3 regions of the Pectobacterium colocasium genome follow, and region 3 is predicted to be linked to each of the others. Evidence: predicted binding sites of a transcription regulator. Region 3 holds the regulator's gene; each other region holds the start of a gene.

Region 1 (10,802 bases), 960 kb from region 3:
GCTTTGCAGGATCATCTCAGGATCAGCCTGTACCTCAACCAGCAGCGCATTCAGCGCCTGTTCCAGTTGCTGCTGCTCCTGCTCGCTGAGCACATTGACCGTCACCAGTGCTTTCGACCAGCCGATCGAGCCAACGATGTCCTGTTCCGCCAGACGGTAATCAAACCGCAGTGAGTCATTAAATTGTTTAAAACGCTGATCTGCTGCCTGACTAAACCGACCGCCCCACAAAGCCATAACCCTTACTCCCAAAAATATCATTCATGTTGGTATCGCATCATGCCATACCCAGAAACGACTTACGCCAGAATACGCGTGCCAATCGCTACGCCGTTGAACAGCGCAGGTAGCTGCTCAGCATGACGCCAGCTAGCGATATCAACTGGACGACCCAGCGCACGAGCGGCATCCAGCGCGGCGTTGACCTTAACAATCATGCCGTCGGTGATGATGCCCTGAGCAATCAGCTGCTCGGCTTTCTCTGCCGTCATTTCGGCGATACGCTGGCCTTTACCGTCCAGAATGCCGCTCACGTCAGACAGCAGGATTAAATCCGCACCCAGCGTTTGCGCCAGTGCCGTCGCCGCTTGGTCAGCGTTGACGTTCATCAGGTCGCCCTGTGCCGTAATACCGATGGAGCTAACAACAGGCAGATAGCCCGCAGACAGCAGCGTGTTCAGCAGCGCAGGCGATCCTGCCTCTGCTTTACCCACAAAGCCCAAAGACTCATCTAACTGCGTGACCGTCGTGCTGCCACCATCGCCCAGACACAAGCCGACCGCATTGATGTCATGCTTCTTCGCCCATGACAGCAGCGTCTTGTTGGCGGAACCCGCCAGCGCACCGGTGATGATGTCGATCTGATCGGCAGGCGTGACGCGCAGGCCGTTTTTCTTCACGACGGGCAGCGACAGTTTCTTCATCAGGTCATCCACCAGACAGCCGCCGCCGTGCACAATCACCAGCGGACGCTGATGTTCCTGACGGTAAGCCACCAGCGCAGTGAACAGACGTTCCAGCGCTTCTTCGCTATCCAGTAAAACGCCACCTAATTTGATAATTAACGGATTCATTATGCTTCGCGCCTCGAAATGTCGGGACCAGTAATTGTTAAATTAACGATTGGGTTTCAGGGAAACCAAAACGAATGTTCATGCATTGCACAGCCTGCGCCGATGCGCCTTTCAGCAGGTTGTCTTCGGTGGCCACCGCGATCAAATGCTCACCATCCACGGAAAAACCGATATCGCAGAATGGCAGGCCGACAACGGATTTCAGCGCCGGAACGCCCTTATCATACAGGCGTACCAGCGGCTTATCGTGATAAGCGTTGTGATAGGCTTCAGCGACATCCTGCTGGGTGACGCCCGGTTGCAGACGACAGGTGATGGTTTCCAGAATGCCACGGGCGAAGTTGCCCAAATGCGGCGTGAAGATCACTGGCGTGCCGAGGTGCGTTGAAATTTCAGGTTCATGACGGTGATTGAAAATGCCGTACGGTTGCAGGCTCACTTCACAGAAGCTGCTGGTCAGAGACGCTTTCCGCCCTGCCCCGCTCACGCCGCTCACGGCATTAATGACCGGCCATTGGGCAGGGTTCAGCAGTTGTGCATCCAGCAGTGGTTTCAGCGCCAATTGCGCCGCCGTGGGATAACATCCCGGCACGGCAACCAGCTGTGCCTGCTTCACGCTTTCTGCACGCCATTCGGCCAGACCGTAAACGGCTTTTGCCAACCAGTCAGGATGCTGATGCTCAAAGCCATAGTAGCGACGATAAAATTCGGCATCCTGTACGCGGAACGCGCCGGACAAATCAAAAACAGTGCAGCCAGCCGCCAGGAAAACAGGGGCCAAATCGTGGCTGACTTTGTGGTCGGTCGCCAGAAAAACGACATCCACGCCTTTCGCGGCTTCTTCAGCATCGGTCAGCGGTTTTACCGGCATATCAATAATGCCCTTGAGCTGCGGATGTAAATCAGAAATCGATTTTCCTGCATCGACACTTTGCGCAGAAACCATCAAAGCGGTTATGTTCATCTGTGGGTGACGATTCAGGTAAAGCACAAGCTCAGCACCAGCATAACCACTTGCACCAACAATCAGCGTATTCAGCATGGGATCCGTATACCTTCTTACTTATCTATGGAACAGGTAACAGGGCTCACCAGCGTCGGTACGCAGTTCACCCGCGAAGCTCAGTGAAAGTGGCGAATCGCCATCGCCATACCTTTGGGTTTTCTTTCACCGCGCAATATTGTATTTTTATTCATAATAAATGCATGAATATTGATACTATCCTAACCAGAGGCTGTCAACAGTGAAGATGAATTTACCCCCTTTTATTGAGCTATATCGGGCATTAATCGCGACACCGTCCATCAGTGCCACCGACAGCGCGCTCGATCAAAGTAATCAGGCGTTAATCAACCTGCTGGCAGGCTGGTTCGGCGATCTCGGCTTCCATGTTGAAGTCCAGCCGGTTCCCGGCACCCTCAATAAATTTAATATGCTGGCACGAATTGGTGAAGGAAAAGGCGGTTTATTGTTGGCAGGGCATACCGACACCGTGCCGTTCGACGATGGCCGCTGGACGCGCGATCCTTTCACGCTAACCGAGCACGACAATAAGCTGTACGGCCTGGGTACCGCGGATATGAAAGGGTTCTTTGCCTTTATTCTTGATGCCTTGCGCGACATCGATCCGACCAAGCTGACAAAGCCACTTTATATTCTGGCGACGGCCGATGAAGAAACGACGATGGCCGGTGCCAAGTATTTCTCCGAATCCACGCAAATTCGCCCAGACTGCGCCATCATCGGCGAGCCCACCTCGTTGCAGCCGGTACGTGCCCACAAAGGCCATATGTCCAACGCGATCCGTATTCAGGGGCAGTCTGGTCACTCCAGCGATCCTTCGCGCGGTGTGAATGCGATTGAGCTGATGCACGAAGCGATTTCCCATCTGTTTGTTCTGCGCAATACCCTACAGGAACGCTATCACAACCCGATTTTCCACATTCCCCACCCCACGATGAATCTCGGCCACATTCACGGTGGCGATGCTGCGAACCGTATCTGCGGCTGCTGTGAACTGCATATGGATATTCGTCCGCTGCCGGGCATTACGCTTAACGATCTAAACGGACTGCTGTCAGAAGCGCTTGAGCCTGTCAGTCAGCGCTGGCCGGGTAGGCTGACCATCAGCGAGCTGCATCCGCCCATTCCTGGTTATGAGTGCCCGCCCGATCACCGTCTGGTATCGGTCGTAGAGAATCTGCTGGGGACGAAAACCGAAATCGTGAACTACTGTACCGAAGCCCCGTTTATTCAGACGCTGTGCCCAACGCTGGTTCTGGGGCCAGGATCGATCGAACAGGCGCACCAGCCGGATGAATATATTGATACCAAGTTTATCAAGCCGACGCGGGAGCTGATTTCTCAGGTGATTCATCACTTCTGCCACCACTGATCCGATGAAAGCGGCCTTGTCAGCCATGCTGGCAGGGCTATTTTGAGACAGCTCATGAAAAAGAAAGATTTCATCGCGCAGGATTTACTGAGCAAAATCTATCAGCACACCGACCCATTGCCGGAAAAACTGCCGCCGGAACGTCAACTGGCGGAAGAATACGGCGTGTCGCGCTTTACCATCCGCCAGGCACTGGAAAAGCTCGCCAGCATCGGCGCGATCCATATGGTGCAGGGCTCGGGTAACTTCATTAATCAGGGCGTACGCAGCAACCCGCTGGTGTATAACTCGATTACCGAAAAGAAATTTAATCAGATTTCATTCCGTCTGCTCAGCCTGCACAAGCGCCTGCCCAATCGGGAAGAGCAACAGGTCTTTGCGATCGGCGACAGTGAGTTTATCTGGGAATTCAGCCGATTACGCTACGTTGATAACCGCAAGGTGCAGATCGAAATATCGAAAATGCCCGCAGCGGATTTCCCGGATATGAACCAGAAGATTATTGAAAGCTCAATTCAGAAGTACGTGCTCAGCAAGGGCTATGCGATTTCGCACTACCTGACGCACTATCAGGCAGTTAACGTTACCAAAGCACAGGCTGAGCTACTGGGCTGCAAGAAAGGTACGGCGGCGATGCATATTCTTAATCGCGGTATTCTACAGGGCGGTCGCGTGTACGAATCGAGCGATATCATCGATATCAACTACGCCTGCACCTACGTCATCCCTTTAAATCTTGATAACCTGAATTTCCGCCAGTCGCCTTAGTGCTGACTCAGGGCGTATGCATCGTGCCATCCGGCAGGCGGCTCTGCGTCCATTCATGCGGACGATAGACGACGGGGAACTGCCGCGCCGCATCCAGATCGATACCGACGCCAATACCGGGGCGTTCAATCGGATACAGATAACCATTCTCCGGCTCCACCGCCTGCGGGAAGACCTTGCGGGTATTTTCCGGGTAAGCGACAAATTCCTGAATCGCAGCATTGTGCAAATGGATATTCAGGTGAATGTTGACCGCCGCGCCGATAGGCGTCATATCCGGTGGGCAGTGCCATGCCAGCCGAACACCAAAGTTCTGACAGAACGCGCCTAGTTTCAGCGCAGGCGTAATCCCGCCAATTTGTGAGACATGGCAGCGAATGAAATCAATCTGCCGGTTAATCACCAGACTCTGCCACTCGGCAGGATTATTAAATAGCTCACCCGTCGCCAGCGGCACCGCGCTCTGGCTGCGGATCTGCGCCAGCCACTCGTTTTGCGCAGGCGGCAAAATATCTTCGATAAAATAGGGACGATAGGCTTCTACCGCTTTGGCAAACTGCACCGCCTGATTCGGGAACAGGCGCTCATGGACATCATGCAGGATGTGGAAACGATCGCCGTATTTCTCGCGCAGTGCACGGAACATGGCGAGCGTATTCGCCATGTACTGCTCCTGATCGTAATAAGCTCCCTCCGTTGGCTGCTTCGTGCTGTGCAACGTGTCAGGGTTACCACCATAGAAGCCTAACTGGCAGCGAATATGGCGGTAACCTTGTGCATACAACCGCTCCACGTCCTGATACAGCCCGTCCAGCGTATCGCTGGCAGCATGGCTGTAGGCGGCAATCGCATCGCGGGATTTCCCACCAAACAGGTGATAAAGCGGCATATCCGCCAGCTTGCCTTTGATATCCCACAGCGCCATATCGACGCCCGCCACCGCATTGTTGATAACCGGCCCGTTACGCCAATAAGCGTTGACCATCATCATGTGCCACAGATCTTCAATGTGGTTAGCATCTCGTCCTAGCAGCAGCGGTTTGAGGTACTCGTCCACCATCGCTTTGACGGCCAATGGGCGCTGCTGGAAGGTCGCACAGCCATATCCCGTAACGCCTTTATCCGTGTAAACCACCACCGTCACCAAATTATGACGGTCAGGGCGGGTAACGAGACATTCAATGTCAGTAATGATTGTCGGCAACACAAAAATATCCTCCAGTGCATTTCCGGAATAGCCATTCCCGGAAAAAACACAGTCTAAAAATCAATTTCTTTTTTGTTTTCTACTTATTTTTTCTTTTATTGTAAACCTCTTAATTAAAAGAATTATTTTGGTTTGAAAAACACGTCAAATTGATAAAAAAACCAGACCAATTTAGAGAAAACAACAACAAGCACCCCTTGAAAAAGTAACCATGTGACGAAAATCATGTTTTATTGGTTTGTTTTTTATTTTTTTAAATTTTACTATCTGCGGAAATAAGTCAGCCAAAAACAACATAAGGCTATGCAGCGGAGAATTTATTCCATGGGAAAAAATGACGTTATTCAGTCAATCATTAAATTGGTCGGCGGAAGCGAAAATATTAATAAAGCCTGGCACTGCATGACGCGGTTGCGGTTTGATTTAATTGACGAAAATAAAGTGCAAACGGACGCTATCAGGAACCTGCCAGGTATATTAGGTGCCCAACACCAGAGTGAGCAATTCCAGATTATTATCGGGCCGCAGGTCAATGAGTATTACGAACTGCTGAACGCCCAGCTTTCGCCTACAACGACATCGCAGCCGGACGTGCAGAAGCAGAAGAAGGGGCTGATTTCGCTGTTCATGGATACCGTTTCCGGCGTATTTGGTCCGATCGTCCCTGCCATCGCAGGTGCCGGGATGATCAAAGGGCTGCTGGCAGGGTTGATCGCCTTGAAAGTGGTCTCTGCCAAAACTGATACCGTGATCGTCCTCGATCTGATCGCCAGCGGTGTGTTCTATTTCTTACCTTTCTTCCTCGCCATCTCCGCAGCCAGGATATTTAAAACAAGCGAATATCTGGCAGCGGCTGTTGCAGCCTGCCTGATGTACCCGTCGTTGATAGAAGCGGCGAAGGCACTAGCCAGCAATAGCCCTAATGCGGTCAGCGCCTTTTACTTCATCGGTGTGCTACCCATTCCGGTGTTCAACTATGCCGCCAGCGTCATCCCGGTGATTTTCTCCGTGCTGGCACTGAGCTATATCCATCGTTGGGTCGATCGCATTATGCCTTCGGTGCTGAAAACCGTATTTACCCCAACGCTGACGCTGTTTATCGCCGCACTGGTGTCGCTCACCATTATCGGGCCATTCGGGATCTACCTCGGTAAACTGCTGGCACTGTTTATTCAGAGCCTGTTCGATGTGTCGTCTATCTTTGCTGGTTTCGTGGTCGGTGCGATTCGGCCTGTCGCTATCCTGACTGGCATGCATCACGCGATGACGCCTATTGCACTGCAAAATTTCAGCAATCAGGGCTTTGATATGCTGATGCCGATGATGTGCATGGCGAATATGGCGATTGCAGGCGCAACGTTCGCCATCTACTTCCATGCCAAAACCCGTCAGGACAAATCTGTCGTGCTGTCTGCTGGGGTTTCTGCGCTGCTCGGTATTACCGAACCTGCACTCTTCGGCGTACTGACCAAGTATAAAAAAGCATTTATCTCCGCGACTATTGCCAGCTCCATCGCCTCGGCCTTTATCGCGTACTTCGGTGTCCGGCTGTATGGCTACATCTTGTCGAGTATTTTCAGCCTGCCAGCCTATATCGGCCCGTACTTTAGCTACGCCGTTTCCGGCATGGCCATCGCCATCGTGCTGTCCTTCACACTGACTTATATTCTGGTTGTCAGAGCCTCCAAACAGTCGTAACCGCACTCGCGGGGCCGTTGCGCCCCGCCCTCTTTCCTCTCTGATTAGTTAGTCTAATATCCGCGCCGCTGTAATTAAATTTCACAAATTGCCAAGCCCGCCTCAATGCAAGTACAAAGAATAAGGAGAAGAAAGAATCGTCAATTGACGAACCCGCCTTATCGTGGCTAGATGGAGGCAGTGCGTCAAAATATGTCAAGTGAAATAAACTTACAAAAATGGTAGGGGTGGGTCAGGGTAACTATGAACGAACAATATTCCGCAATGCGCAGTAACGTCAGTATGCTCGGCAAACTGCTCGGCGATACCATCAAGGAAGCACTGGGTGAGAACATCCTTGATAAAGTCGAAACAATCCGCAAGTTGTCAAAATCTTCCCGCGCAGGTAATGAAAAACATCGTCAGGAGTTGCTGACCACACTGCAAAACCTGTCTAACGATGAACTGTTGCCGGTTGCACGCGCATTCAGCCAGTTCCTTAACCTGACCAATACCGCCGAGCAATACCATACCATTTCACCGCATGGTGAAGCGGCGAGTAACCCGGCACTGCTTTCCAACGCCTTTGAGCGCCTGAAGGAAAGCAAAGATCTGACCGAACGCGATATCCGCGATGCCGTGGAGTCGCTGTCGATCGAACTGGTGTTGACCGCACACCCAACCGAAATTACCCGCCGGACGTTGATCCACAAGCTGGTGGAAGTGAATACCTGTCTCAAGCAACTCGACCATAACGATCTGGCGGATTATGAACGTAACCAGATCATGCGTCGTCTGCGCCAGTTGATCGCGCAGTCCTGGCATACCGATGAGATCCGTAAAATTCGTCCTACCCCGGTAGATGAAGCCAAATGGGGCTTCGCCGTGGTGGAAAACAGCCTGTGGGAAGGCGTCCCAGCGTTTTTACGCGAGCTGGATGAACAGCTGGAACAGGCTTTCGGCTACCGTTTGCCCGTTGACGCCGTTCCGGTGCGCTTTACCTCCTGGATGGGCGGCGACCGTGACGGTAACCCAAACGTTACGGCAGAAGTGACTCGCCATGTTCTGCTACTCAGCCGCTGGAAAGCCGCCGATCTGTTCCTGCGTGATATTCAGGTGCTGGTTTCCGAGCTGTCGATGTCCGAATGTACGCCGGAGCTGTTGGAACTGGCTGGTGGCAGCGAGGTACAGGAACCGTACCGCGCCATCATGAAATCACTGCGTTCACAGTTGAGCAGTACGCTGAACTATCTGGAAGCGCGCCTGACGGGCGAAGAACATCTGCCCCCCAAAGATCTGCTGATTACCAACGAGCAGCTTTGGGAACCGCTCCACGCCTGCTACCAGTCACTGAAAACCTGCGGCATGGGCATCATCGCCGACGGTCGCCTGCTGGATACGCTGCGTCGCGTGCGCTGCTTCGGCGTGCCTTTGGTGCGCATCGATGTTCGTCAGGAAAGCACACGCCACACCGAAGCGGTGGCTGAGATTACCCGTTATCTGGGTCTGGGCGACTACGAAAGCTGGTCAGAGTCCGACAAGCAAGCCTTCCTGATCCGTGAACTGAGTTCCAAGCGCCCGCTCCTGCCACGCTACTGGGAACCGAGTGCGGATACCAAAGAAGTGCTGGATACCTGTCGGGTCATCGCCAAAGCGCCGCAGGGTTCCATCGCCGCTTACGTTATTTCAATGGCGCGCACGCCTTCCGACGTGCTGGCCGTTCATCTGCTGCTCAAAGAGGCAGGCTGTCCGTTCGCCCTGCCGGTCGCGCCGCTGTTTGAAACGCTGGACGACCTGAACAACGCCGATGATGTCATGACCCAACTGCTAAGCATCGACTGGTATCGTGGCTTTATTCAGGGCAAACAGATGGTCATGATCGGCTATTCCGACTCCGCGAAAGACGCGGGCGTAATGGCAGCCTCCTGGGCGCAGTACCGTGCACAGGACGCGCTGATCAAAACCTGTGAGAAAGCCGGTATCGCACTGACGCTGTTCCACGGACGCGGCGGTTCCATCGGTCGCGGTGGCGCACCGGCTCATGCCGCTCTGCTGTCACAACCGCCGGGCAGCCTGAAAGGCGGCCTGCGCGTGACAGAACAAGGCGAGATGATCCGCTTTAAATACGGCCTGCCGGAAGTCACCATCAGCAGCCTCGCGCTGTATACCGGCGCCATTCTGGAAGCGAACCTGTTGCCGCCGCCGGAACCAAAACAGGAATGGCACGAGGTGATGGATGAGCTGTCCCGTGTGTCCTGTGATATGTACCGTGGATACGTGCGTGAGAACCCGGATTTCGTCCCTTACTTCCGCGCTGCGACACCTGAGTTGGAGCTGGGCAAACTGCCGCTGGGCTCACGTCCGGCCAAACGCCGTCCGAATGGCGGCGTAGAAAGCCTGCGTGCTATCCCGTGGATTTTCGCCTGGACGCAGAACCGCCTGATGCTGCCAGCCTGGCTCGGCGCGGGTGCCGCGTTGCAGAAAGTGGTGGATGACGGTAAACAGGAACAGCTGGAAGAAATGTGCCGCAACTGGCCGTTCTTCTCAACGCGTATCGGTATGCTGGAGATGGTGTTCGCCAAAGCCGACCTGTGGCTGGCGGAATATTACGATCAGCGTCTGGTCGAAGAGAAGCTGTGGCCGTTAGGGAAACAGCTGCGCGATCAGTTGGCCGCCGACATCAACATCGTGCTGGCGATCTCTAACGACGATCACCTGATGGCGGATCTGCCGTGGATCGCCGAGTCGATCGCCCTGCGTAACGTCTATACCGACCCCCTGAACGTGTTGCAGGCCGAGTTGCTGCATCGTTCGCGTCAGCAGGAAAAACCGGATGCCGATCTGGAGCTGGCGCTGATGGTCACCATCGCCGGTGTCGCGGCAGGTATGCGTAATACGGGTTAATCACCCCAGTAGCAAAGCAACACAGCAGCAAGGACTAAATCAGAGGCCGGTCAGATGACCGGCCTTTTTTGCTGAAAAAATCAGTCAGCGGTGATGATGGAGTCGATTCATCAATAAGGTGAAGAAAACCTTACGCCAGATATTTATCCTGCAAATAGTTCCGCGCACGATTATCCAGGCCGTATTCCACCTCCAGCCAGCTATCGATCGAACCGTGTCGTTCGTAAATAGCCTGCAACGCCGTCACAATGAACTCTTCCTGCACCGACAGCACATAAGAGAACTGTCCCAACGCTTTCTCATTCAGCGTTGCCGACAAATGCGTCAGCAGTTGCTGGCGGAATGGCGTCAGCGTCGTTTCCGTCAGCAGATAATCTTCCATCACCGTCTGTTCATCCGCACCCAGCGCAAACATCACCAGCGCCGAGCCGATACCCGTACGATCTTTACCCACCGCACAGTGCTGTACCAGCCCGCCCTCACCCGGCTGTAATAGCAGCGACACCAGCTGTTTATAGGCTGAATTATTGAAAGGTAAACGGCGATAAAACTCCAGCATAAACGCCCGGGAATCAAACGCCGCCAGCACATCAGACCCCAGCGAGTCCAGGTTGGCCGTCACTTCATGGCGCAATGGGTTGGCAGGGTAAGCGTGATAGGTCGCACCTGCCCACAATACATCGGGCTTTTGCGCAATTTCATCGGCATCCCGATAATCCACCACGTGGGAAATAGGCACGCCCGCAAGATGCTTACAGTCTGCCTGACTCAGCAGAT
Region 2 (10,802 bases), 400 kb from region 3:
GCCCTGCATCTGGCCCAATGCCCTGATACATATCAAAGTGCTGGCCTTTAATCGCCCCACCGACATCCAGCGCAATCATCAGGCGCATTTCATATTTGCCGGTGAATTTGCCCACGTTATCCAACAGCGGCACTTCCATTAACAGCGCCGTACCAGCCGGAATCAGCGAACGGTCAGATGCCACAGAAGCTTTCGCCACCAGCGGCACGGCACTTGCCCCTTTCACAGGCGCGGACATCATGGGTTTAAAGAACACAAAAGAGGGATTCTGCTCAAACAATTCACGTACTTCATGTTCGGTGTGCTGCTCCGCCCACTTGCGGATGGCCTGCATAGACATCTCTTCACGTGGAACTTCACCCCGATCGATCAGCACTTTACCAATACTGCGGTAGGCATGGCCGTTTTTACCGGCGTAGCCGAAGAACGTCAGCGGACGTCCATCGCCAAAATCAATATAGGCGCTGCCCTGCACTTCCATCATGAAGTTATCGACCAGCGAGTTGGTCCAGGCGAGAACCAGCCTGTCATCCAGTGCACCAGCATAAATGCCAGCACGATCCGGTAGCCGACTGTTCTTTCTGCCCTTTGACGGCATGGCATATAAAGGATGGCGGAATTCACCCTGACGGGTATGGCGCGCCTGTAGCACTGGCGTGTAGTAACCGGTGAACTGCACGTTGCCAAAGTTATCGACGCCTTCCATCTGCCAGGCGTTCAGGCCAAACTTGCTCAGTTCACGGGTGTCAGCCCCAGACATCATCCAGTTTTCAATCGCCTGAAAGGTCGTATTATTGCGCGTATAGAGATTCGGTGACGCCGAGCGGATTTCAGAAACCTGAGTCATGAAATCCCGCGCGTTGACGGGTTTGCCCTTGGCATTCGGCTCATTCACCAATTCCAGAGGCTGGTTGAGGTGACCATCTTTATATTGCTGCCCGCGATCGGTTGGCCGGGATTGGCACCCCGCCAGAATGGCAATGACCACTGCGGTCAGCACGTATTTTCCCCACCGTCCCTTCATCTTTGCGCTCGCTTTTTACATCAAAAAATTTACCGTCGAACGATAACAAACGGCTATCGAGAAAGGAATGGGACAGCATATAAATCCACGGATCAAGCGAATGTCGTTCGGCATGCAGCACAGTAAAAGGTGGGGTTTCTTTTCATCGCCACATTGCGGTCATAAAACAACCTATCAGGTGGTAAATCAATCACCTGACAGCCAAATACCGCGCTTTTTAGAGAAATAGGTTGCATCAATACTCATGGAGAGTATAGTGCGCATCCACGGACGCGGGGTGGAGCAGCCTGGTAGCTCGTCGGGCTCATAACCCGAAGGTCGTCGGTTCAAATCCGGCCCCCGCAACCAATTGATGTGAGTCGTCCATCAAGAAACGTGAAAGCAGTAAAGATAGTCAGTAGTAAAGAAGTTAGTACGGACGCGGGGTGGAGCAGCCTGGTAGCTCGTCGGGCTCATAACCCGAAGGTCGTCGGTTCGAATCCGGCCCCCGCAACCAATTGATGTGAGTCGTCCATCAAGAAACGTGAAAGCAGTAAAAGATAGTCAGTAGTAAAAGAAGTCATACGGACGCGGGGTGGAGCAGCCTGGTAGCTCGTCGGGCTCATAACCCGAAGGTCGTCGGTTCAAATCCGGCCCCCGCAACCAACTAAGACTATGTCTAATTAAGAACCAAGCGACAAAGCACCTTAACGGGTGCTTTTTTGTTTTCTGCGTCACCTATTATCTATACCATTCCTACACCGCGCCCCAGATCTATTGATTTCCTCTGAACCGCGCCAGCAGGACGCGGTCATCATGCAACATCAACTACCGCTCAGCCTGACTGGCAAAGTAGGCTTTAATTCCTGCAAAAATGGATTCCGCAATTTGCTGCTGGAAATGGCTGGTGCGCAGCTTGCGTTCTTCTTCCAGATTACTGATAAATGCCGTCTCAACCAGAACAGACGGAATATCCGGCGCTTTCAGTACCGCAAATCCGGCCTGATCGACGCTGTTTTTATGCAGGCGATTCACTTTGCCCAATCGACTCAGAATCTCTTGACCAAACTTCAGGCTGTCGCTGATGGTGACGGTTTGCACCAGATCGAACATGGTGTGATCCAGATAGCGATCGCCGCTCATGCTCACACCGCCGATCAAATCTGATTCGTTCTGAGTTTCTGCCAGAAATTTGGCGGCGGTACTGGTTGCCCCTTTCTTCGAGAGGGCAAAAACCGACGATCCTCTTGCCGATCGATTAGTAAACGCATCCGCATGAATCGAAATGAACAGATCGGCACGCTGCTTGCGCGCTTTCGCCACCCGCACGCGCAGCGGAATGAACACATCTTCATTGCGCGTCATATACGCCTTCATGTTGGATTCATTATCGATCAGCTTACGCAGGCGGCGGGCGATTTGCAGCACGATGTCTTTCTCGCGCGTTTTATTCTTGCCAATCGCGCCGGGATCTTCACCGCCATGACCAGGGTCGAGCATAATAATCAGCGGACGATCCTGCCCTGCCTTCCCAGCTTTGGGCGCTTCTGCCGGCAGGGTGCGCTCCAGATCGCCTTTGTTGTAATCCTCCAAAAGCGCCAGCAGCGGATCGTCTTCGTTGTCGTAGCGCCCTGCCGCAGGATACAAATCCAGCACCAGTCGGTGCTTGAATTCGGCCACCGGCCCCAGCGTAAAAACTTTAGTCGTCGCCTGCTGTTTAAGCTCCAGCACCAGACGCACCGTGCTTTTATCAAATTGACCGATGCGCGCCTCTTTAATCAGCAGATCGTTATCCTGCTGAAACTGGCTGGCTATTTCCTTCAATACGCTGTTCAGGTGAACATTTTCGATATCCACCACGATGCGTTCGGGATTACTGAGACTAAACTGTTTATATTTCAGCGGGTTATTAGATTCCAGCGTGACGCGGGTATAGGCGGAAGACGGCCAGACACGCACGGCAACGACCTGTGTTGTCGCCGCTATCCCCACACCACTTACGCTTAACAGCCAGGTTGCTGCTGCGCTTTGTAATAGACGTCGTCGAGTCAGATGATGATTCGAATGAGACATGCCGCTCCGATCTGATTGCTGTGCGTTATCCTGAATTTTTGTTTGCTACTGCATGGGATAAGCGATCAAAAAATGAATAAAGGTAAAAATTGTCAAAAACTTTAACGAATCTGCTCTGCCCTGTCATGCAAAAATCATCTGCAGGCCTTATAACAGGCGGATATCATAAATTTGAAGCATTAACCTCGCTTTTATGGTGAATACTTCCTCTTGCCTTTTACACCATAAAGAATAAAAATACATAAATTACGAATAAAAATGCAAAGAGGGCTCGCAGTGAAGGAACGTAGTACAGAACTGGTTCAGGGCTTCCGCCATTCAGTTCCCTATATCAATGCCCACCGTGGCAAAACGTTTGTCATCATGTTAGGTGGCGAAGCCATTGAACATGCCAACTTCTCTAGCATCGTAAATGATATCGGGCTGTTACACAGTCTGGGGATCAAGCTGGTGGTGGTTTATGGCGCTCGCCCCCAGATCGACGCCAACCTGACAACACATCACTACGAGCCTCACTACCATAAAAACACCCGCATCACCGACAGCGCCACGCTGGAGCTGGTTAAGCAGGCAGCGGGGATGTTGCAACTGGATATCACGGCTCGACTGTCGATGAGCCTGAACAACACGCCGCTGCAAGGCGCCCACATTAATGTCGTCAGCGGTAATTTTATTATCGCGCAGCCGCTGGGCGTGGATGACGGCGTGGACTACTGCCACAGCGGCCGCATTCGCCGCATTGATGAGGAGGCGGTTCACCGCCAATTGAATAGCGGCGCGATTGTCCTGCTCGGCCCGGTTGCGGTGTCAGTCACCGGTGAAAGTTTCAATTTAACCTCGGAAGAGGTGGCAACCCAGCTCGCGATTAAACTGAAAGCGGAGAAGATGATCGGCTTCTGCTCGTCACAGGGCGTGACCAATGAAGAAGGCAGCATCATTTCCGAGCTGTTCCCGGATGACGCACAACGGCGTATTGATGCGCTGGAACAGGCTGGTGATTACCATTCGGGGACAGTCCGCTTCCTGCGTGGCGCAGTCAAAGCCTGCCGTAGCGGCGTACGCCGCAGCCATCTGATTAGCTATCAGGACGACGGAGCGCTGTTGCAAGAGCTCTTCTCACGCGACGGTATCGGTACGCAGATCGTGATGGAAAGCGCCGAGCAGGTTCGCCGTGCGACCATCAATGATATCGGCGGTATTCTGGAACTGATTCGCCCGCTGGAAGAACAAGGTATTCTGGTGAGACGCTCGCGCGAGCAGTTAGAAATGGAGATAGACAAATTCACCGTCGTGGTACGCGATAACCTGACCATTGCCTGCGCGGCACTTTATCCGTTCCCGGAAGAAAGCATCGGCGAAATGGCCTGCGTCGCGGTTCACCCGGATTACCGCAGTTCATCGCGCGGCGACATGCTATTGCTACGTATTGCCGCTCAGGCGCGTCAGCAGGGTCTGCAAAAGCTGTTTGTGCTGACGACGCACAGCATTCACTGGTTCCAGGAACGCGGCTTTTTACCTGCCGAAGTGGAAATGCTGCCGAAGAAAAAACAGGCACTGTACAACTACCAGCGTCGCTCGAAGATTCTGGTATTGGATCTCTGAGCGATTCCACTCAATAACGCTGCGCATGGCCGACCATAAAATCGGCCATGTGTATTTGCCTGTTTATGGATGCTTACCGAACTCGCATGTTAATGCTGTCCACTTCCTCGCTTGTTCACTCAGCGTAAATCCAAGCCCCAGACGGTCAGATACCCACATGCGCCCATCGCGCAGCTCTAGCTGCTCGTTGAACAGCGGATTCAGCCACTCGAAGTGTTCCAGCCAGGGCTCAATCGGATAGGCCGCGGCCAGATGCAAATGCACTTCCATCGCAAAATGCGGTGCCAGTTTACGACCGTGCTTCGCGGCCAAGTCCATAATTTTCAGGAAAGGCGAAATCCCGCCCACGCGCGGCGCATCCGGCTGGACGAAATCACTGGCGTTCCCAAGAATCAGCTGTTCATGCTCGCGGAAGCTGGTCAGCATCTCGCCAGTGGCAATCGGTGTATCCAGCGCCGCCGTCAGCGCCGCATGGCCTTCCACATCGTAGGCATCCAGCGGCTCTTCAATCCAAATCAGGTTAAAGGCTTCCATCTTTCTTCCCATCCGAATCGCCGTTTCGCGATCCCACTGCTGATTGGCATCCACCATCAGCGGGAAGTCATCTCCCAGCGCTTCACGCACCGCCGTAAGGCGACGGATATCCTCCGCCGTATTCGGCTGCCCGACTTTCAATTTGATCCCGCCGATACCGCTTTCACGGGAGATGACGACATTTTTTAATACCTGATCCAATGGCGTATGCAGGAAGCCGCCGGAGGTGTTGTAGCACTGCACGGAATCACGATGTGAGCCCAACAGCTTAGAAAGAGGCAGACCCGCGCGCTTAGCTTTCATATCCCACAGCGCGATGTCGAGCGGAGAAATCGCCTGTACCGCCATTCCACTGCGGCCAACCGATGCCCCAGCCCACAGCAGCTTGGTGTAGATCTTATCGATATCGTTCGGATCTTCGCCCAGCAGGTTATCGGCAATCTCTTTTGCATGGGCATAAATGCCCTGTCCACCCGCCCGCTTGGAGTAGCTGAATCCCACTCCTTCAAACCCATCACGACTGCGGATTTCGGCAAAAATAATCGCCACTTCGGTCAGCGGCTTCTGCCTTCCGGTCAGCACTTTCGCATCGCTAACCGGCGTGGCTAGCGGCAAAAACGCCAGAGAGAGTTTTACCCATTCAATTCGATCGCCCGACTCGGCAGCCGTTCTGACGTTCGTGACTTTTGCATAGCTAACCGCCGCTGAATTTGCACTGATAGTCATGTCTCACCTCGTAAAATGATTGCGCTAACATTCATAAACAGAAGGAAGATAGCGACAAATGAAGAAAAAACATGCAATGCAGATCACACAATAATCATTACCACGATAAAATCGTTCATCGAGAGACAGAATTAATGATTGCGCAATCACCACAAAAAGTAAGAGGATACAGCGGAAATACAGCCTAGCCAGCTCTGGGGTCAACCGGAAAAACGAGACAATTCGGCAGGTTGTAGAAATACAGGCGACTGGTAAACCGATGTGCCATCAACGATAATCCAGCGACATGTAAATGTGCGCGCAGCTTCAGAAGGGAACCCGTGATTGAAACGCGATAAAAACGCCAGCAACATGCCGCCGCGCGCTCCCACGCTTGAAGATGTCGCGCGTGCCGCAGGCATTTCGCCCATGACCGTCAGCCGCGCGTTGAACAACCCGAAGATTGTTCGTGCGGAAACTGTGAATAAGGTGATGGAAGCGGTCCGCGCCACGGGCTATATCCCCAATATGTTAGCAGGCGGGCTCGCCTCCCGACGCAGCAAGCTGATTGCCGTCGTTGTGCCGCAAATCAATAACAATATGTTCGTTGATACCATTCAGGCGATCAGCGATGAGCTAGCCGCACGCGGTTACCACATGCTGCTGTGCGTCTCTGGCTATACCAATGAATCCGAGGCAGAGATTGTCGCCACCCTGCTTTCTCGTCGCCCAGACGGTATCGTCCTCACCGGTATTCACCATACGCCCGAACTCAAACGTCTCCTGCTCAACGCTACGATCCCCGTTGTCGAAATCTGGGATCTCACCCCAACGCCGCTCGATATGCTGGTCGGTTTTTCCCATGAAAGCATCGGGAACGCCATCGGACACTATTTGCTGGGTAAAGGACATTTGCGCTTTGGCCTGGTCTGGACCGAAGACGCGCGTGCCGGGCTGCGTAAGAAGGGCATTTACGACGTCATACAAAAACAGCCGGGACATTACGTGCGTGAAACCCTCGCCCCGTGGCCTGCGACGCTGGCGTTAGGGCGGCAAGGGCTGATCGAACTTCTCGCCGATGGCGACGTTTTTGATGCCATCATTTGCAGTTCCGATACGCTGGCGCAAGGTGTGATGATTGAAGCTGCCGCCAGAGGATTAGCGGTGCCGAAGCAACTGGCCGTGATGGGATTTGGCGATCTCGATTTCGCCGCCCACAGCACACCAACGATTACGACGATCAGGATCGATCGCAGGAAGATCGGCACCGACGCAGCGGCCATGCTGGCAGAAAAGATTGAGGGGAAAAGCGTGCCTTCCCCCATCATGGATATCGGTTTTTCACTGATTGAGCGTGAGTCCGCCTGACGTTATCCCCCATCAAGGACGCATCATTAATGCGCTAATTCTCTCTTCCAAGCCACTATAGCGCTGCGTTGGCGTTTTCACCGCCCGGCAGAGAATGCGGACATCGGTATAGAGTGACAAACGCTGGCGCGCACGCGTGATAGCGGTATACACCAGCTCCCGCGTCAGCACCGGTAAATAGTGGTTCGGCAGCACCAGCGCCGTATGATCGAACTCCGATCCCTGCGATTTATGCACCGTCATCGCATAGGCTGTGTCGTGCGGCGGCAGACGGCTTGGCGTCACGTCTTTGGTTTCGCCATTCGGCAAGGGGAAAAACACGCGCAGCTCGCCGCTCTCCCCTATCATGGCAATACCAATATCGCCGTTGAATAGGCCCAAGGCGGCATCGTTCCGTTCAATCATGACCGGTCGGCCGGGATACCAGCGGTTAAGCGGATTACGGCTGCGCTGAATCAACCCAGCCTGATGCAAAGCCTGCTCAATACGCTGATTCAGCCCTGAGACGCCAAATGGCCCTTCACGCAACGCGCACAGTTGGCGATAACGCTGGAAGGCAAGCAATACGGCATCCGGCGCTGCTCCCGCCGTAATAAGCTGTAGATAATCACGATACCCTTCGACACACTGTGCCAGCATCGCCTGATACTCTTCAGCCTCGGCTAACGGACTACAGGTAATATCGGTAAACTCACCGTTCAGCACCGCACGCACGCGAGCATCATCGCCGCCATTCACCGCCAGCGCCAGTTGGCCAATACCGGAATGCGGATCGAAGCGGTAGCTCCGACGTAACAGACAGATACTGTCACTGACCGTCGTCTGCCCTTCAGGGCCGTTTTCATCCAGATGACAGCCCGTCAGCCGCTGCAATTGCTGCGCCCGCGCGCGGCTATAGCCAGCCTCGGCAAAACGACAGATATCGCCCAATACCGCCCCCGCCTCGACGGACGCCAGTTGATCGCGATCGCCCAGAAAGATAATTCTCGCGTGTGGTGGAAGCGCGGCAATTACATTCGCCATCATCGGCAGATCGACCATTGACGCCTCATCCACAATCAGCACATCCAGATGCAGCGGATTATCCTGATGGTGACGCAGACGTTGGCTATCCGTCACCGCGCCCAACAGCCGATGCAGCGTTGTCGCTTCCTGCGGAAACGCATCACGCTGCCGAGGTTCCACCGCCAGGCGATGCAGAGCCTGACCCAGCGACTCCGTGAGCCGCGCTGCTGCTTTCCCAGTCGGTGCGGCTAATTGAATACGTAACGCTTCTCCCGTATTCAGCTCAATCAGCGCGGCCAGCAGTCTGGCCACCGTCGTGGTTTTCCCTGTCCCTGGCCCGCCGGAAATAATCGCAATGCGACGCGTCAACGCGACAGCAGCGGCCACCTTCTGCCAGTCAACCTCTTCACTCGTGTCAGGAAATAACCTATCCAACACGGCTCGGATCGCAGGTTCATCAACGGGTAGCGTATCGCGTTCGCTGGCGATAAACCGCGCCACGCGGCACTCACTCTGCCAGCTGCGCTGTAAATAAAGCTTTTCTCCTTGCAACACCAGCGGCGTCGACGCACTGCCGTCGCTGACAGCATCAGATGCCAGCAAATGCTGCTGCCATGCGGCGACCGTGTTTAGCCCTGCCTCCGCAAGCAGCTGTTGCGCCAGCTCAGGATCGCGACCGTCAAACAGCGTCTGTGCCTGCAAATTCTCCAGCGGTAAACACACATGCCCCGCCCCTGAGTGCGCGCTCAGGCAGGCAGCAGCCAGCAGCAGATCGGGCTGCGTCTCATCCGCCAGCATTCTGGCGAACTGCACATCCAGCGGGCGCAGCAACCGCCGCACCAGCGCCGTTTCAAGTAACGCAATCATGAGGGAATTCCTGTATCAGCATCGTCAGACGTCTTTCCCTTAAAGAGTGCATCCAGCCCGAAAACAAATTCAGCAGAGGGACGACAAGCAAAGATGCCATTGCCAGGATGCGACGCTTCAACGCCGCGTAAAAACAGATAAAACACCCCGCCAAAATGGCGCTCATAGTCATAATCCGCAATACGATGACGTAGATAGCGGTGCAAAGCCAGCGTGTAGAGCTGATATTGCAGGTCGTAGCGGTGTTCGGCCATCGACTGCATCATGGCCGTTTGGGTGTACGCGCTGGCATCAGGGCCGAGCCAGTTGGACTTATAGTCCAGTAGGTAATAACGCCCTTCCCAGCGGAACACCAGATCGATAAACCCTTTCAGCATGCCTTTCACCTGCTGAAAAGAGAGCGCCGGACACCGCGCGGATAGCGGATCGTGATGCTTTGCCAGCCGATCGAGCTGCGCCGCCTGTATCGGGGCCTCAATGGGTATATAGAACTGCAATTCAGCCTGCTTATCTGCGTTATCCAGCGCTGACAGCATAATCCCTTGTTCGTTAAGCGACGTATGCAACAGCGTATCCATCCACACCTTCAACACCGGATGCCAGTGCGCTTCAAATCCCTGTAGCTGCAACTGCTCGGCCAGCCAGCCATCATCAACGGGCTGAGTGAAATCCAGCGTTTCAAACAGGCTATGCAAAAACGTCCCCGGACTCGCGCCGCGTGGGAACGTATGCGGCGTCAGCTGGGCTTCATCCGTTTCCTGACGCTCGCCTATCGCTTCGATATCCAGACGCGGCACCAGATCCTGTGCGCTTGCAGAACCATGTTGCTGAAGCCCCGAATAGCTGGTGACTCGCCAGCCGTCGCGCAGTTGGCGTTCAATGTGGCGAGCCTGTAGCTCTGCCACTTCTGGTCTATCCGGCTGCCAGCGCTGCGTTTCCGTCTCCTGTAGCGGTGTCAATGCGACGCCGTCCCCGACCATGCCTTCCAGCTCGCTAACCAACGTGGCGGCCTCAGCTTCTTTACCGCGCTGGAGTAAATAGCCCAGCGCGCTCTGGTGCATATCGCTGCTGCCGTCTTTCTTACGCGACCGCTGAATCGGCGCAACGCCCACGCTACAGTGGTAAATAGAGCGGGTCAGCGCGACATACAGCAAACGTAAATCTTCCGCCAGCCGCTCTTCTTCCGCCAACGTCTGACTTTCCTCATGATTTTGCAGATCCAACACGGCCTGATAGCTCTCGCGATCGTGATAAATGCCCTGATCCTGCACGCGGAAATTACTGATGAAAGGCAGCCACACGAGCGGATATTCCAACCCTTTTGATTTATGGATCGTGACGATCTGCACCAAATGACGGTCGCTTTCCAGGCGTAACTGCTGATTCTCTGCCTGCGGATTAGGTTGGACAATCTGCTGTGATAACCAGCGCACCAGCGCATGTTCGCTATCAAGCGTTGCGGAGGCATCCTGCAATAATTCACCGATATGCAGAATATCGGTAATGCGGCGCTCCCCGTCCGCACTCGCCAGCAGATTCTCTGCCAGTTGATGTTGGCTCATCAGCGCACGCAGCATCGGCAGTACACCTTTCTGGCGCCACAGCATGCGATAACCGGCAAACTCATCCACCAGCGCATCCCATG
Region 3 (10,802 bases):
AACTGCTTCTCCGTCTCACTCTACAGCGCGCCTAAAGCGGGCGACAATGCGTTTATCCGCGTTGCATCCTATTATCCAGTGCAAATGTTCAGCGAGGTCCGCACGCTGGCTAAAGGCTCGTCTGATGCGCAATATTGCGAACTGGATGTGGTTCCTGGGGAACTGAATCGTTTTACGCTTACAGGCTGTTTGACTCAGCGCACAGAGCCGCTTCCGCTGGCGTTCGCGATTCAGGATGGGGCCAGTTATGCCGGCGCGATTGTTAAAGATGAGCTTCAGCAAGCAGATATTCGCATCAAGGGCAGCCTTCGTCGTCAGACGCAGCCAGGAGCCGCGGGGAGCGTTCTGGCTCAGACACAATCCGCGCCACTGCACGATCTGCTCACTATCATGCTGAAAAAATCGGACAATATGATTGCCGATACGGTTTTCCGTACCATTGGGCATGAGCGCTTTAGCGTGCCGGGTACATGGCGTGCCGGCGCAGATGCCGTACGCCAGATTCTGCGTCAGAAAGCAGGTGTGGATTTAGGAAACAGCATTGTTGTTGATGGTTCAGGCCTGTCACGACACAACCTGATTTCGCCAGAAACGATGATGCAGGTATTGCAGTACATCGCACAGCACGATAATGAATTGAATTACATCACCATGCTTCCACTTTCCGGCTATGACGGCACGCTGCGCTATCGTGGCGGCCTGCATGAAGCTGGCGTTGATGGCAAGGTTTCGGCGAAAACCGGGGCACTACAGGGCGTATATAATCTGGCAGGCTTCATCACCACCGCGAGTGGTCAGCGCATGGCATTCGTTCAGTTCCTGTCCGGTTATGCAGTGCCGCCAGAAGACCAACGCGCACGCCGTGTCCCTCTGGTGCGATTTGAAAGTCGCCTCTACAAAGACATTTATCAGAACAATTAAAATAAGAATGCGGCCTTACCCTGATGGGATAAGGCCGCAATAAGCGAGCATTAACTAGCAGAAGAACGCATCACTTTTGATAGATAATCTCAACGCCTTCGTCATCTTCATCGTCCCAATCATCATCCCACTCTTCTTCAGCTTCTTTTTCTATTTCAGCCAGCTGTTGACGGTGATAATCGTCCCACATGAATTCAACTTTTTCCGGTGCGCTTTCGGCAATCGCCGTCACTTTCGGATTGGCTTTCAGGAAGCTCATCACATCCCAGCAAAGTGGCGTGACGCCTTCACGGTTCGCCGCAGAAATCAGGTAATATTTCCCTTCCCAGCCAAGCGCAGTCGCAATCTCTTTGGCTCGTTTTTCCGCTTCAGCTTTGTCGATCAAATCAACTTTGTTGAAAACCAGCCAACGCGGTTTTTCTGCCAAACCTGCGCCGTACTGCTCTAGCTCGTTGATAATGATTTTGGCATTTTCAACCGGATCAGACTCATCAATCGGAGCCAGATCAACCAAGTGCAACAGAACACGGCAGCGCTCCAGGTGCTTCAGGAAACGAATCCCTAACCCAGCACCTTCGGATGCTCCTTCAATCAAACCAGGAATATCCGCCACAACAAAGCTCTGTTCGCTATCCATACGAACCACGCCAAGGCTCGGCACCAGTGTGGTAAACGGATAGTCGGCGACTTTTGGTTTTGCCGCTGATACCGCACGGATAAAGGTCGATTTACCTGCGTTGGGCAGCCCCAGCATTCCCACGTCAGCCAGCAACAGCAGTTCCAGTGTCAGCTCACGTTCTTCACCTTTCGTGCCGCTGGTCTTCTGGCGAGGAGCACGGTTGACGGATGATTTAAAACGCGTGTTACCTAAACCATGCCAGCCGCCTTTCGCTACCATCAGGCTCTGCTGATGACGCGTCATATCACCTAGCACTTCGCCAGTTCCCTGATCGAGAACACGCGTACCAACCGGGACTTTAATCGTAATATCTTTGCCGCGCTTACCCGTACAATCACGGCTTTGCCCGTTTTGTCCACGCTCAGCGCGGAAAGATTTTTCAAAACGGTAATCGATCAGTGTGTTCAGGTTTTCGTCAGCCAGCAGATAAACGTCACCGCCGTCACCGCCGTCACCGCCATCTGGGCCACCGTTAGGAATATATTTTTCACGACGAAAGCTAACACAACCGTTACCGCCATCGCCTGCCACAACAAGAATTGTGGCTTCATCTACAAACTTCATTGATTCTCTCCGCAAAAAACCAATAGAGAATATCTACGTGTTTTAGGCTTGTTATTGGTTCTTCTTGGCGTAACTTTTTGATTTTACGGCATGTAGCGTATTTCTACTCACCATTAAAAAAACTGACGCACCAGAACGCATTCCAGCAAAGGAGCGGATTGTACCTGCCTGCTCCAATAATTTCATCTGTATTAAAAATAAGCAACACATGCAGAATGTCAAAAGGCGTCTGTGCCCCTCTGCAATACGTATCTCTCAGGCTACTTCTGCACCCTCAATGGCGGCACAGGTTCTTTCTTACCGGGTAAGAAACGATGTCCGATAGCAGAAAACATCGCACCGGCAACCACGACAAAAGCGCCCAGGTAGCCAACCCAGTTCAGCACTGGCGCAGCAAAGAAAGCCGGCCACCCCAACGCCAGTAGATCGGAAAACAACAGCGTAAACAGCGGCGTCAGCGTAATGACGGCACTCACCTGCGACGCCTGCCAGCGTGCCATGGCCTCCGCAAGCGCACCATACCCAATTAATGTATTCGCACCGCAGAATAGCAGGCAGATAAGCTGCCAGTTGCTCAGTTGGAAAATAGCCTCAAGCTTGGTAAAAGGCGTAATAAACACGACGCAAAGCACATATAGCAGAAACAGAATTTGCTGTGATGTCAGACGCCGCAACAGCACCTTCTGCGCTACGCCATAGGATACCCATACCGCCGAAGCACAGACGCCTAACAGCACACCCAGCGTGTAGTCCGTCAGCCGGGTAAAAATCTCAATCAGGCTGGTATTAAAGAACAGGATCAGGCCGCAGATCAGCATGATCGCGCCAATGACCTGCGTGCCACGCATCTTTTCCTTTAGGATAAGTACGCTGGCGAACATCATACCAACAGGAGAAAGCTGCCCGATAACCTGAGACGCTGTCGGACTTAGATATTGCAGAGACGAGCTAAAGAAAACAAAGTTACCCAGTAGTCCAGCCGTCGCGATCAGTAGCAAAATCCACCAACGCCGATGCCGGAAAACCCGCATTGGCGGTAAATTCTTACGGTATGACAGAATAATGCCGAGTCCAATCGAGGCGATAAAAAAACGATACCAAACAATCGTATAAGGTTCCATTACCACCAGAACCTGTTTCATGGCTATCGGTAGCGCCCCCCAGCAAACTGCCGTAGTCAACGCCAGACAAAGGCCGATACCCGTCTGCTGTTTAGTATTCATACTTACCCAGATGGTTTACTCAGAATCAGAATGTAAAAAGCCCCGCAAAGAATTGCGGGGCTTGAATCCGTAAGACCTAACGCGAAAAATTATTCAGCAACGATGCTGATATATTTACGGTTTTTTGGGCCTTTAACTTCAAACTGAACTTTACCATCAGTCAAAGCAAACAGAGTGTGGTCTTTCCCGCAGCCAACGTTAGTTCCTGCGTGGAATTTGGTGCCACGTTGACGAACGATGATGTTACCAGCCAGTACACTTTCGCCGCCAAAACGTTTTACGCCCAGACGTTGTGCATTGGAGTCACGACCGTTACGGGTTGAACCGCCAGCTTTTTTGTGTGCCATTTAATCCGCTCTCCTAATCTTAAGCGCTGATGCCGGTAATTTTCACGTCAGTGAACCACTGACGGTGGCCTGCTTGCTTACGGTAGTGTTTACGGCGACGGAACTTAACGATCTTCACTTTTTCGCCACGACCATGAGCAACAACTTCAGCTTTGATTTTACCGCCATCGACGAAAGGAACGCCGATTTTGATTTCTTCACCGTTGGCAACCATCAGAACTTGGTCAAACTCAACGGCTTCACCAGTTGCGATGTCCAGCTTTTCCAAGCGAACGGTTTGACCTTCGCTTACTCGGTGTTGTTTACCACCACTTTGGAAAACTGCGTACATATAAAACTCCGCTTTCCGCGCACTCACTATAGGTTTTCAGAGTGCGCTATAAATATTCATAATAGGGCGCGAATTCTACGCAAAAATACTGCGGATGACAAGTGTATAATCAACGGATGTGAAGAAAAAGAATACAACGTATGAACTGCCGTTTATCTCTCTCATTTTTCAAGTACAATCGGCGCAATAAGTTCCATCTTGCCGATATGCAACAGCAATCTTACGGCAGTGTTGAAGACATACGTTGGCACAAACCATGAATCTAGAACAAATTACAACATTAACCGCGCAAGATATGGCAGTTGTTAATAACGTCATTCTTGAACAACTGAATTCCGACGTCGTTTTGATCAACCAACTTGGACATTACATCATCAGCGGCGGTGGAAAACGTATACGCCCTATGATTGCTGTTCTGGCCGCCAGAGCCCTCGACTATAGCGGTGATAAACACGTCACTGTTGCTGCACTGATCGAATTTATCCATACCGCAACACTGCTACATGATGACGTGGTAGACGAATCTGACATGCGTCGGGGTAAAGCGACGGCCAATGCCGCCTTTGGCAATGCCGCGAGCGTTTTGGTTGGGGATTTCATTTATACCCGCGCCTTCCAGATGATGACCAGCCTTGAATCGTTACGTGTTCTGGCACTCATGTCGGAAGCGGTAAACGTGATTGCCGAAGGCGAAGTCTTGCAGTTAATGAACTGCAACGACCCAGATATTACCGAAGAAAGTTATATGCGCGTCATTTACAGCAAAACGGCTCGTTTATTTGAAGCCGCCGCACAATCTTCATCCATCCTTGCGGGCGCGACGCCAGAGCAAGAGAAAGCGCTCCAGGACTACGGCCGCTACCTGGGCACCGCGTTCCAGTTAATTGACGATCTGCTTGATTACAGTGCAGACGGAAAAACGCTGGGCAAAAACACGGGCGATGATCTTAATGAGGGCAAGCCAACGCTGCCACTACTGCACGCCATGCGTAATGGCAATACAGAACAGAGTGCGCTGATTCGTCAGGCAATTGAAGAAGGAAACGGACGCCACCTACTGGAACCAGTGCTTGCCGCCATGCAGCAGTGTGGTTCGCTTGATTATACGCGTCAGCGGGCCGAAGAAGAGGCAGATAAAGCGATTAGCGCACTACAGCAACTACCGGAAACACCATACCGTATGGCGCTAGAAGGCCTTGCCCACTTAGCCGTACAGCGCGATTTCTAATCGTGGTGTAAGGTACTATGTATCTGCTTCAATCGTGTCTGGTTCAATCTACGTAGCGCTGCCTTGCAGCGCTACTCGTTCGCAGACTAGGCAGTCTGGTCGATGGGGACCTCATCCAGCCGAGACAACATCGCTATCGTCCCTTCACGCAAGATGAAATTGATCAGCCGGGTTCGTTCATCAACAGAAAGTTGATGGAAAATATGCACCCACGATGACAACAGGGTCGGCTCATTATCGATGCGGTAATATTCTGTTGGCGGGTTCTCTCTTACGAGCAGAGAATTCCTGACCTCGTTCGGCAAACTACGAATAGAATATTCGACACCACGCCCTTGAACCCCTTTCCTTCTGCGCTTTTCCCAACCGTCGTCTCGCGCCCGTTTGTTCAGCCCCTGCGGTGACTTCGGCAATCCACCTACGCCAACCAGCTCACTTGTTGCAAACCATTCTTTGTCCATACTCGTCACTCCCTTGTTTGTTTTGAACAGGCATTACGTCAACTCGCCCAAAAGTTTCCATATAATAGACTATAATTACCTAAACCGCTAACTTTTACACGTTACCGGCACACCTAAGTAATAAAGAAATGATTAAATCCAGTGCGATGCTAAAACATCGCGCCCAGAGTAATACGGTAAACCGAAAGAAAATGCAGGTTCCTTCTTCACCACAGATGGGCAATCAGGGAACCCACTCCCTATAGCTCAGTCAATCTCCATTGATGAGATAGGTTCTTCATCCGACGGTGTAATACCCAACTGGCTCAGCGTCGTCGATACGCCGACGCGAAGAATATAAGCGACTAGCTCATCTCTTTCTTTTTCAGATAGTTGCTGATAAATCTGCATCCATACCGCCAGAGCCGCAGGTTGCTTGGCCGAGTAGACGGAAGGCTCGATTTCGAGTAATAGGGATTTTTTTACCGTATCCGGTAAGCTGTGAATTGAGTACTCCACTCCTCTTCCCTGGACGCCTTTACGGCGACGCTTCTCCCATCCATCCTCACGGGCGCGCTTATTCAATCCTTGTCTTGATTTCGGAAGGCCGCCGACTCCAACCAATTCGCTGGTAGCAAACCACTCTTTTTTCATTGCCTTTCATCCTGATAGTGCCATCCCTAACAAAAACGCGCTTATTTGGAAATTAATTGAGAATTTTAAGGAAAATTAATGCTATATTATTTCCAAATAATAATGTCATGTTAGCTCGGCATATAACTAACATCCGTTATTTATACCACTAATCTACAGTCGTCTTATAGCAAATAAGGGAAGGAATATGATTTTAAGGAAACAAGACTGGCATCCCGCTGATATCATTGCTGCACTGCGCAAGAAAAACACGACGCTGGCGGCAGTATCGCGAGCGGCCGGATTAAGCTCATCTACGTTAGCTAACGCGCTCTCACGCCCCTGGCCCAAGGGGGAATGGCTTATTGCCGATGCGTTGAATATTCACCCCTCAGAGATTTGGCCCAGCCGGTATTACGATCCGGAAACCAATGAGCTTATCGACAGAAAAAAACTCATCCGCCCCGATTAAAAAAGAAAAGCCGGAGATCACTATCTCCGGCTTTTATTCTGCGTATTGTTAACAATCGCAATTATTTGATGAACGTCTCGCCTAACTCAATATCCTGCTTCAACGTCTCCAGCATGCTGCTAAGCGCATTTTGCTCAAAAGCGCTTAATGTGCCGATATCTTTACGCTCTACGACGCCGTCTTTGCCCAACAGCACCGGTTGAGCGAAGAAACGAGCATATTTGCCATCGCTTTCAACGTATGCACATTCCACCACACCGCTTTCGCCTTGCAGCGCACGAACCAGAGACAGACCAAAGCGTGCAGCAGCCTGGCCCATAGACAAAGTGGCCGATCCGCCACCCGCTTTGGCCTCAACAACCTCGGTGCCCGCATTCTGAATACGCTTGGTCAGATCGGCCACTTCCTGCTCACTGAAGCTGATACCAGGAACCTGAGACAGCAGTGGAAGAATCGTCACACCAGAGTGTCCGCCGATAACTGGAACATTAATATCCTGTGGCTGTTTGCCTTTCAGCTCAGCAACGAAGGTATTGGAACGGATGATATCCAGCGTGGTAACGCCGAACAGTTTGTTTTTGTCATACACGCCAGCTTTTTTCAGCACTTCAGCTGCAATGGCAACGGTCGTGTTCACTGGGTTAGTGATAATACCGATGAAGGCTTTTGGGCAGGTAACCGCAATTTGCTCAACCAGATTACGCACAATTCCCGCATTGACGTTGAACAGATCGGAACGATCCATACCAGGTTTACGTGCCACACCAGCAGAGATCAGCACGATATCCGCGCCAGCCAGCGCAGGTTTAGCATCTTCACCGCTATAGCCTTTGATCTTCACTGCTGTAGGAATGTGGCTCAGATCGACAGCAACACCCGGCGTGACCGGTGCAATATCGTAAAGGGATAGTTCTGAACCTGAAGGAAGCTGGGTTTTGAGGAGGAGTGCGAGTGCCTGACCGATACCACCTGCTGCTCCGAGAACTGCAACTTTCATCCTAAACTCCTTATTATCGTAAAATAAAAAAGTGCCGTGAATTCATTTGGTTATAAACAGAATATAAAAAATGGGGATAAGATCAGTCTACTCACCTTTCTGCAAATGACATGAGAGACAAAAATACGCTATGTCTCTAATAATAAATCAAAAACAACCATTCGTTTGAAAGGTAAGTAAAGTTAATAAGCTATTGAGCTATAACGCGGTGTTCATTCACGTGCAATTAACCTGTGCGCTACATTACACCGATCGATGGCGTCCAAACAACATCATTCTGATAACATTTGATTTACTTTTATGTGACGCAGGACGCATTTTTCGGACTACTCACGGACCGAATTTTTGTGAAAACAGCGACTAGCACATATCTGAGGAAATAGACTGGAATTATAGGCGATTTAATTGCATAAAAATTCACACAACTGCATAATAGGAGAATTAACCATAACAATTAATCCGGTGCAGAATGCGAAATTCGACAAAACAAGAAGACCTCGTTAAAGCGTTCAAAGCGCTGTTAAAGGAAGAGAAGTTCAGTTCTCAAAGTGAAATTGTTCAGGCATTGCAAGACGAAGGATTTGAAAATATCAACCAATCCAAGGTGTCACGCATGCTGACGAAATTTGGCGCCGTGCGCACACGCAATGCAAAAATGGAGATGGTGTATTGTCTCCCAGCGGAACTCGGCGTTCCTACAACGTCTAGTCCACTAAAGAACCTGGTGTTGGACGTGGACTACAACGATGCGGTCATCGTCATCCATACCAGCCCTGGCGCCGCGCAGCTCATTGCCCGCCTGCTGGACTCACTCGGGAAGTCCGAAGGGATTCTCGGCACCATTGCGGGGGATGACACCATCTTCACCACCCCGGCAAGAGGCTTCAGCGTCAAACAGCTTTACGAAGCTATTCTGGTGCTCTTCGAACAAGAGCTGTAACTCACCCGCTCGCTATCGTTTTTATTACTCGTTTTTTACTGAGTATTTTCGCTACGTTTTCTTTGCTACGTGTAGGATCGCTACACGTAGCAATTATTGCCAAAACGCTCACACCGCGGGCAGTTCAGCCAACGGCCAACGTGGTCTAACGGATACCCCCAGCGTCTGGCTGGCGCCGTGCATCAGACGTACACTGCCCGCATAGGCAATCATCGCACCATTATCCGTACAGAATTCAGGACGCGCATAAAACACTTCGCCGCCACGTTTTGCCATCACTTCACCTAAGCGCTGGCGTAGCGTCCGGTTTGCACTCACGCCCCCCGCCATGACCAGTCGCTTAAAGCCCGTTTCATCCAGCGCACGACGACACTTGATAGCCAGCGTATCCACAACGGCATCTTCAAATGCGCGAGCAATGTCGGCACGCGTTTGATCGTCATCGCCGTTGCTCCGAATCGTATTGGCAGCAAACGTTTTTAGCCCAGAGAAGCTGAAATCCAGCCCAGGTCGATCGGTCATTGGGCGCGGAAACGTAAAGCGCTGCGAATCCCCCGTCTGCGCCATCTTCGACAGCATCGGGCCACCGGGATAATCCAGCCCCAGCAGTTTCGCCGTTTTATCAAACGCTTCGCCCGCGGCGTCATCAATCGACTCGCCCAGTAAACGGTATTCACCAATGCCCGTTACGCTGATGAGCTGCGTATGTCCACCAGAAACCAGCAGCGCCACGAAGGGAAACGCCGGTGGATTATCTTCCAGCATCGGCGCCAGCAAATGCCCTTCCATATGGTGCACAGGAATTGCTGGCACATCCCAGGCAAACGCCAGAGAACGTCCAACCGTCGCCCCCACCAGTAACGCGCCAACCAAACCAGGACCAGCGGTATAAGCCACACCATTGATGTCGCTTGCCTGCAACCCGGCTTCACGCAGCGCAGCCTGAATTAATGGAACCGTTTTACGCACGTGATCGCGTGAGGCAAGCTCAGGCACGACACCACCGTAATCAGCATGTAATTTGACCTGGCTGTATAACTGATTGGCGAGCAAACCGGTTTCTGTGTCATAAATGGCCACGCCGGTTTCATCACAGGATGTTTCGATACCCAATACACGCATTGCTGTTCCTACTTTGATGACGATACAAGCGCTCGTTGAATGCTGCTTGCTTCAAACTGTGGATAGTCTACCATAAGCTCCCTGATTTCTGCGCTGGCCGTGGTTGGGTGTTTTATGATCACCACAATGCTTTACAAAGGCGTCACGTTTGCAGTAGAATTCCGCACCATTTTGAAAAGGCTGGCACAAGGCCAGCGGCAAACCGAATTTATTGAGGTGAGAGGCACATGCCGGTAATTAAAGTACGTGAAAACGAGCCGTTCGACGTAGCTCTGCGTCGCTTCAAGCGTTCCTGTGAAAAAGCAGGTGTTCTGGCTGAAGTTCGTCGTCGTGAGTTTTATGAAAAACCAACGACCGAACGTAAGCGCGCTAAAGCTTCTGCAGTGAAACGTCACGCGAAGAAACTGGCTCGAGAAAACGCACGCCGCACTCGTCTGTATTAATTTTCAGGAGGGTTTCCCTCCAACGCGTGATTAATCCGCAGACTTAGCAGTTGCATACGAAGGCCGTGCTTTCCGAAAGGAAGCGCGGCTTGTTGTCGTTTATAAGCTATATCCAATGTAACCACCTTACAGAAAGATATACATCAGGGGCTTATGGCTGGACGAATCCCACGCGTATTTATTAATGACCTGCTGGCGCGCACCGACATCGTCGATCTCATTGACGCGCGTGTCAAACTGAAAAAGCAGGGCAAAAACTACCATGCGTGCTGTCCGTTCCATCACGAAAAAACCCCCTCATTCACCGTAAACGGTGACAAACAGTTCTACCACTGTTTTGGCTGTGGCGCACACGGCAACGCCATTGATTTTTTGATGAATTACGATCGTCTCGAATTCGTTGAAACCATTGAAGAACTGGCCACCCAATACGGCCTCGAAGTGCCTTATGAAAGCGGCACT

The links. The regulator ArgR, encoded in region 3, controls arginine synthesis, uptake and breakdown. The targets are predictions, from matches to a motif close to ANTGAATAAAAATACANT.
Region 1: a site for ArgR is predicted at 2,254-2,271, ahead of argC (N-acetyl-gamma-glutamyl-phosphate reductase). Genes of this name have one in related genera too.
Region 2: a site for ArgR is predicted at 3,303-3,320, ahead of argA (amino-acid N-acetyltransferase). Genes of this name have one in related genera too.

What each region holds. Positions count from the first base shown of each region.
Region 1 covers NZ_CP084032.1:4,632,761-4,643,562, forward strand. Annotated here, with positions in the region: gene argH (argininosuccinate lyase) at 1-237, opposite strand, end outside; gene argB (acetylglutamate kinase) at 300-1,073, opposite strand; gene argC (N-acetyl-gamma-glutamyl-phosphate reductase) at 1,111-2,115, opposite strand; gene argE (acetylornithine deacetylase) at 2,318-3,469, shown strand; gene LCF41_RS20945 (GntR family transcriptional regulator) at 3,524-4,237, shown strand; gene LCF41_RS20950 (starvation-sensing protein RspA) at 4,245-5,444, opposite strand; gene LCF41_RS20955 (PTS transporter subunit EIIC) at 5,769-7,142, shown strand; gene ppc (phosphoenolpyruvate carboxylase) at 7,386-10,025, shown strand; gene LCF41_RS20965 (tyrosine-protein phosphatase) at 10,156-10,802, opposite strand, start outside.
Region 2 covers NZ_CP084032.1:1,082,742-1,093,543, reverse strand. Annotated here, with positions in the region: gene mltA (murein transglycosylase A) at 1-1,024, opposite strand, end outside; tRNA gene LCF41_RS04885 (tRNA-Met) at 1,296-1,372, shown strand; tRNA gene LCF41_RS04880 (tRNA-Met) at 1,444-1,520, shown strand; tRNA gene LCF41_RS04875 (tRNA-Met) at 1,593-1,669, shown strand; gene amiC (N-acetylmuramoyl-L-alanine amidase AmiC) at 1,832-3,076, opposite strand; gene argA (amino-acid N-acetyltransferase) at 3,335-4,678, shown strand; gene LCF41_RS04860 (L-talarate/galactarate dehydratase) at 4,742-5,938, opposite strand; gene LCF41_RS04855 (LacI family DNA-binding transcriptional regulator) at 6,263-7,285, shown strand; gene recD (exodeoxyribonuclease V subunit alpha) at 7,298-9,157, opposite strand; gene recB (exodeoxyribonuclease V subunit beta) at 9,154-10,802, opposite strand, start outside.
Region 3 covers NZ_CP084032.1:683,680-694,481, reverse strand. Annotated here, with positions in the region: gene dacB (serine-type D-Ala-D-Ala carboxypeptidase) at 1-921, shown strand, start outside; gene cgtA (Obg family GTPase CgtA) at 992-2,164, opposite strand; gene LCF41_RS03160 (DMT family transporter) at 2,425-3,387, opposite strand; gene rpmA (50S ribosomal protein L27) at 3,477-3,734, opposite strand; gene rplU (50S ribosomal protein L21) at 3,754-4,065, opposite strand; gene ispB (octaprenyl diphosphate synthase) at 4,322-5,293, shown strand; gene LCF41_RS03140 (DNA-binding protein) at 5,380-5,754, opposite strand; gene LCF41_RS03135 (DNA-binding protein) at 6,001-6,387, opposite strand; gene LCF41_RS03130 (helix-turn-helix domain-containing protein) at 6,575-6,838, shown strand; gene mdh (malate dehydrogenase) at 6,900-7,835, opposite strand; gene argR (transcriptional regulator ArgR) at 8,305-8,775, shown strand; gene tsaD (tRNA (adenosine(37)-N6)-threonylcarbamoyltransferase complex transferase subunit TsaD) at 8,884-9,897, opposite strand; gene rpsU (30S ribosomal protein S21) at 10,125-10,340, shown strand; gene dnaG (DNA primase) at 10,494-10,802, shown strand, end outside.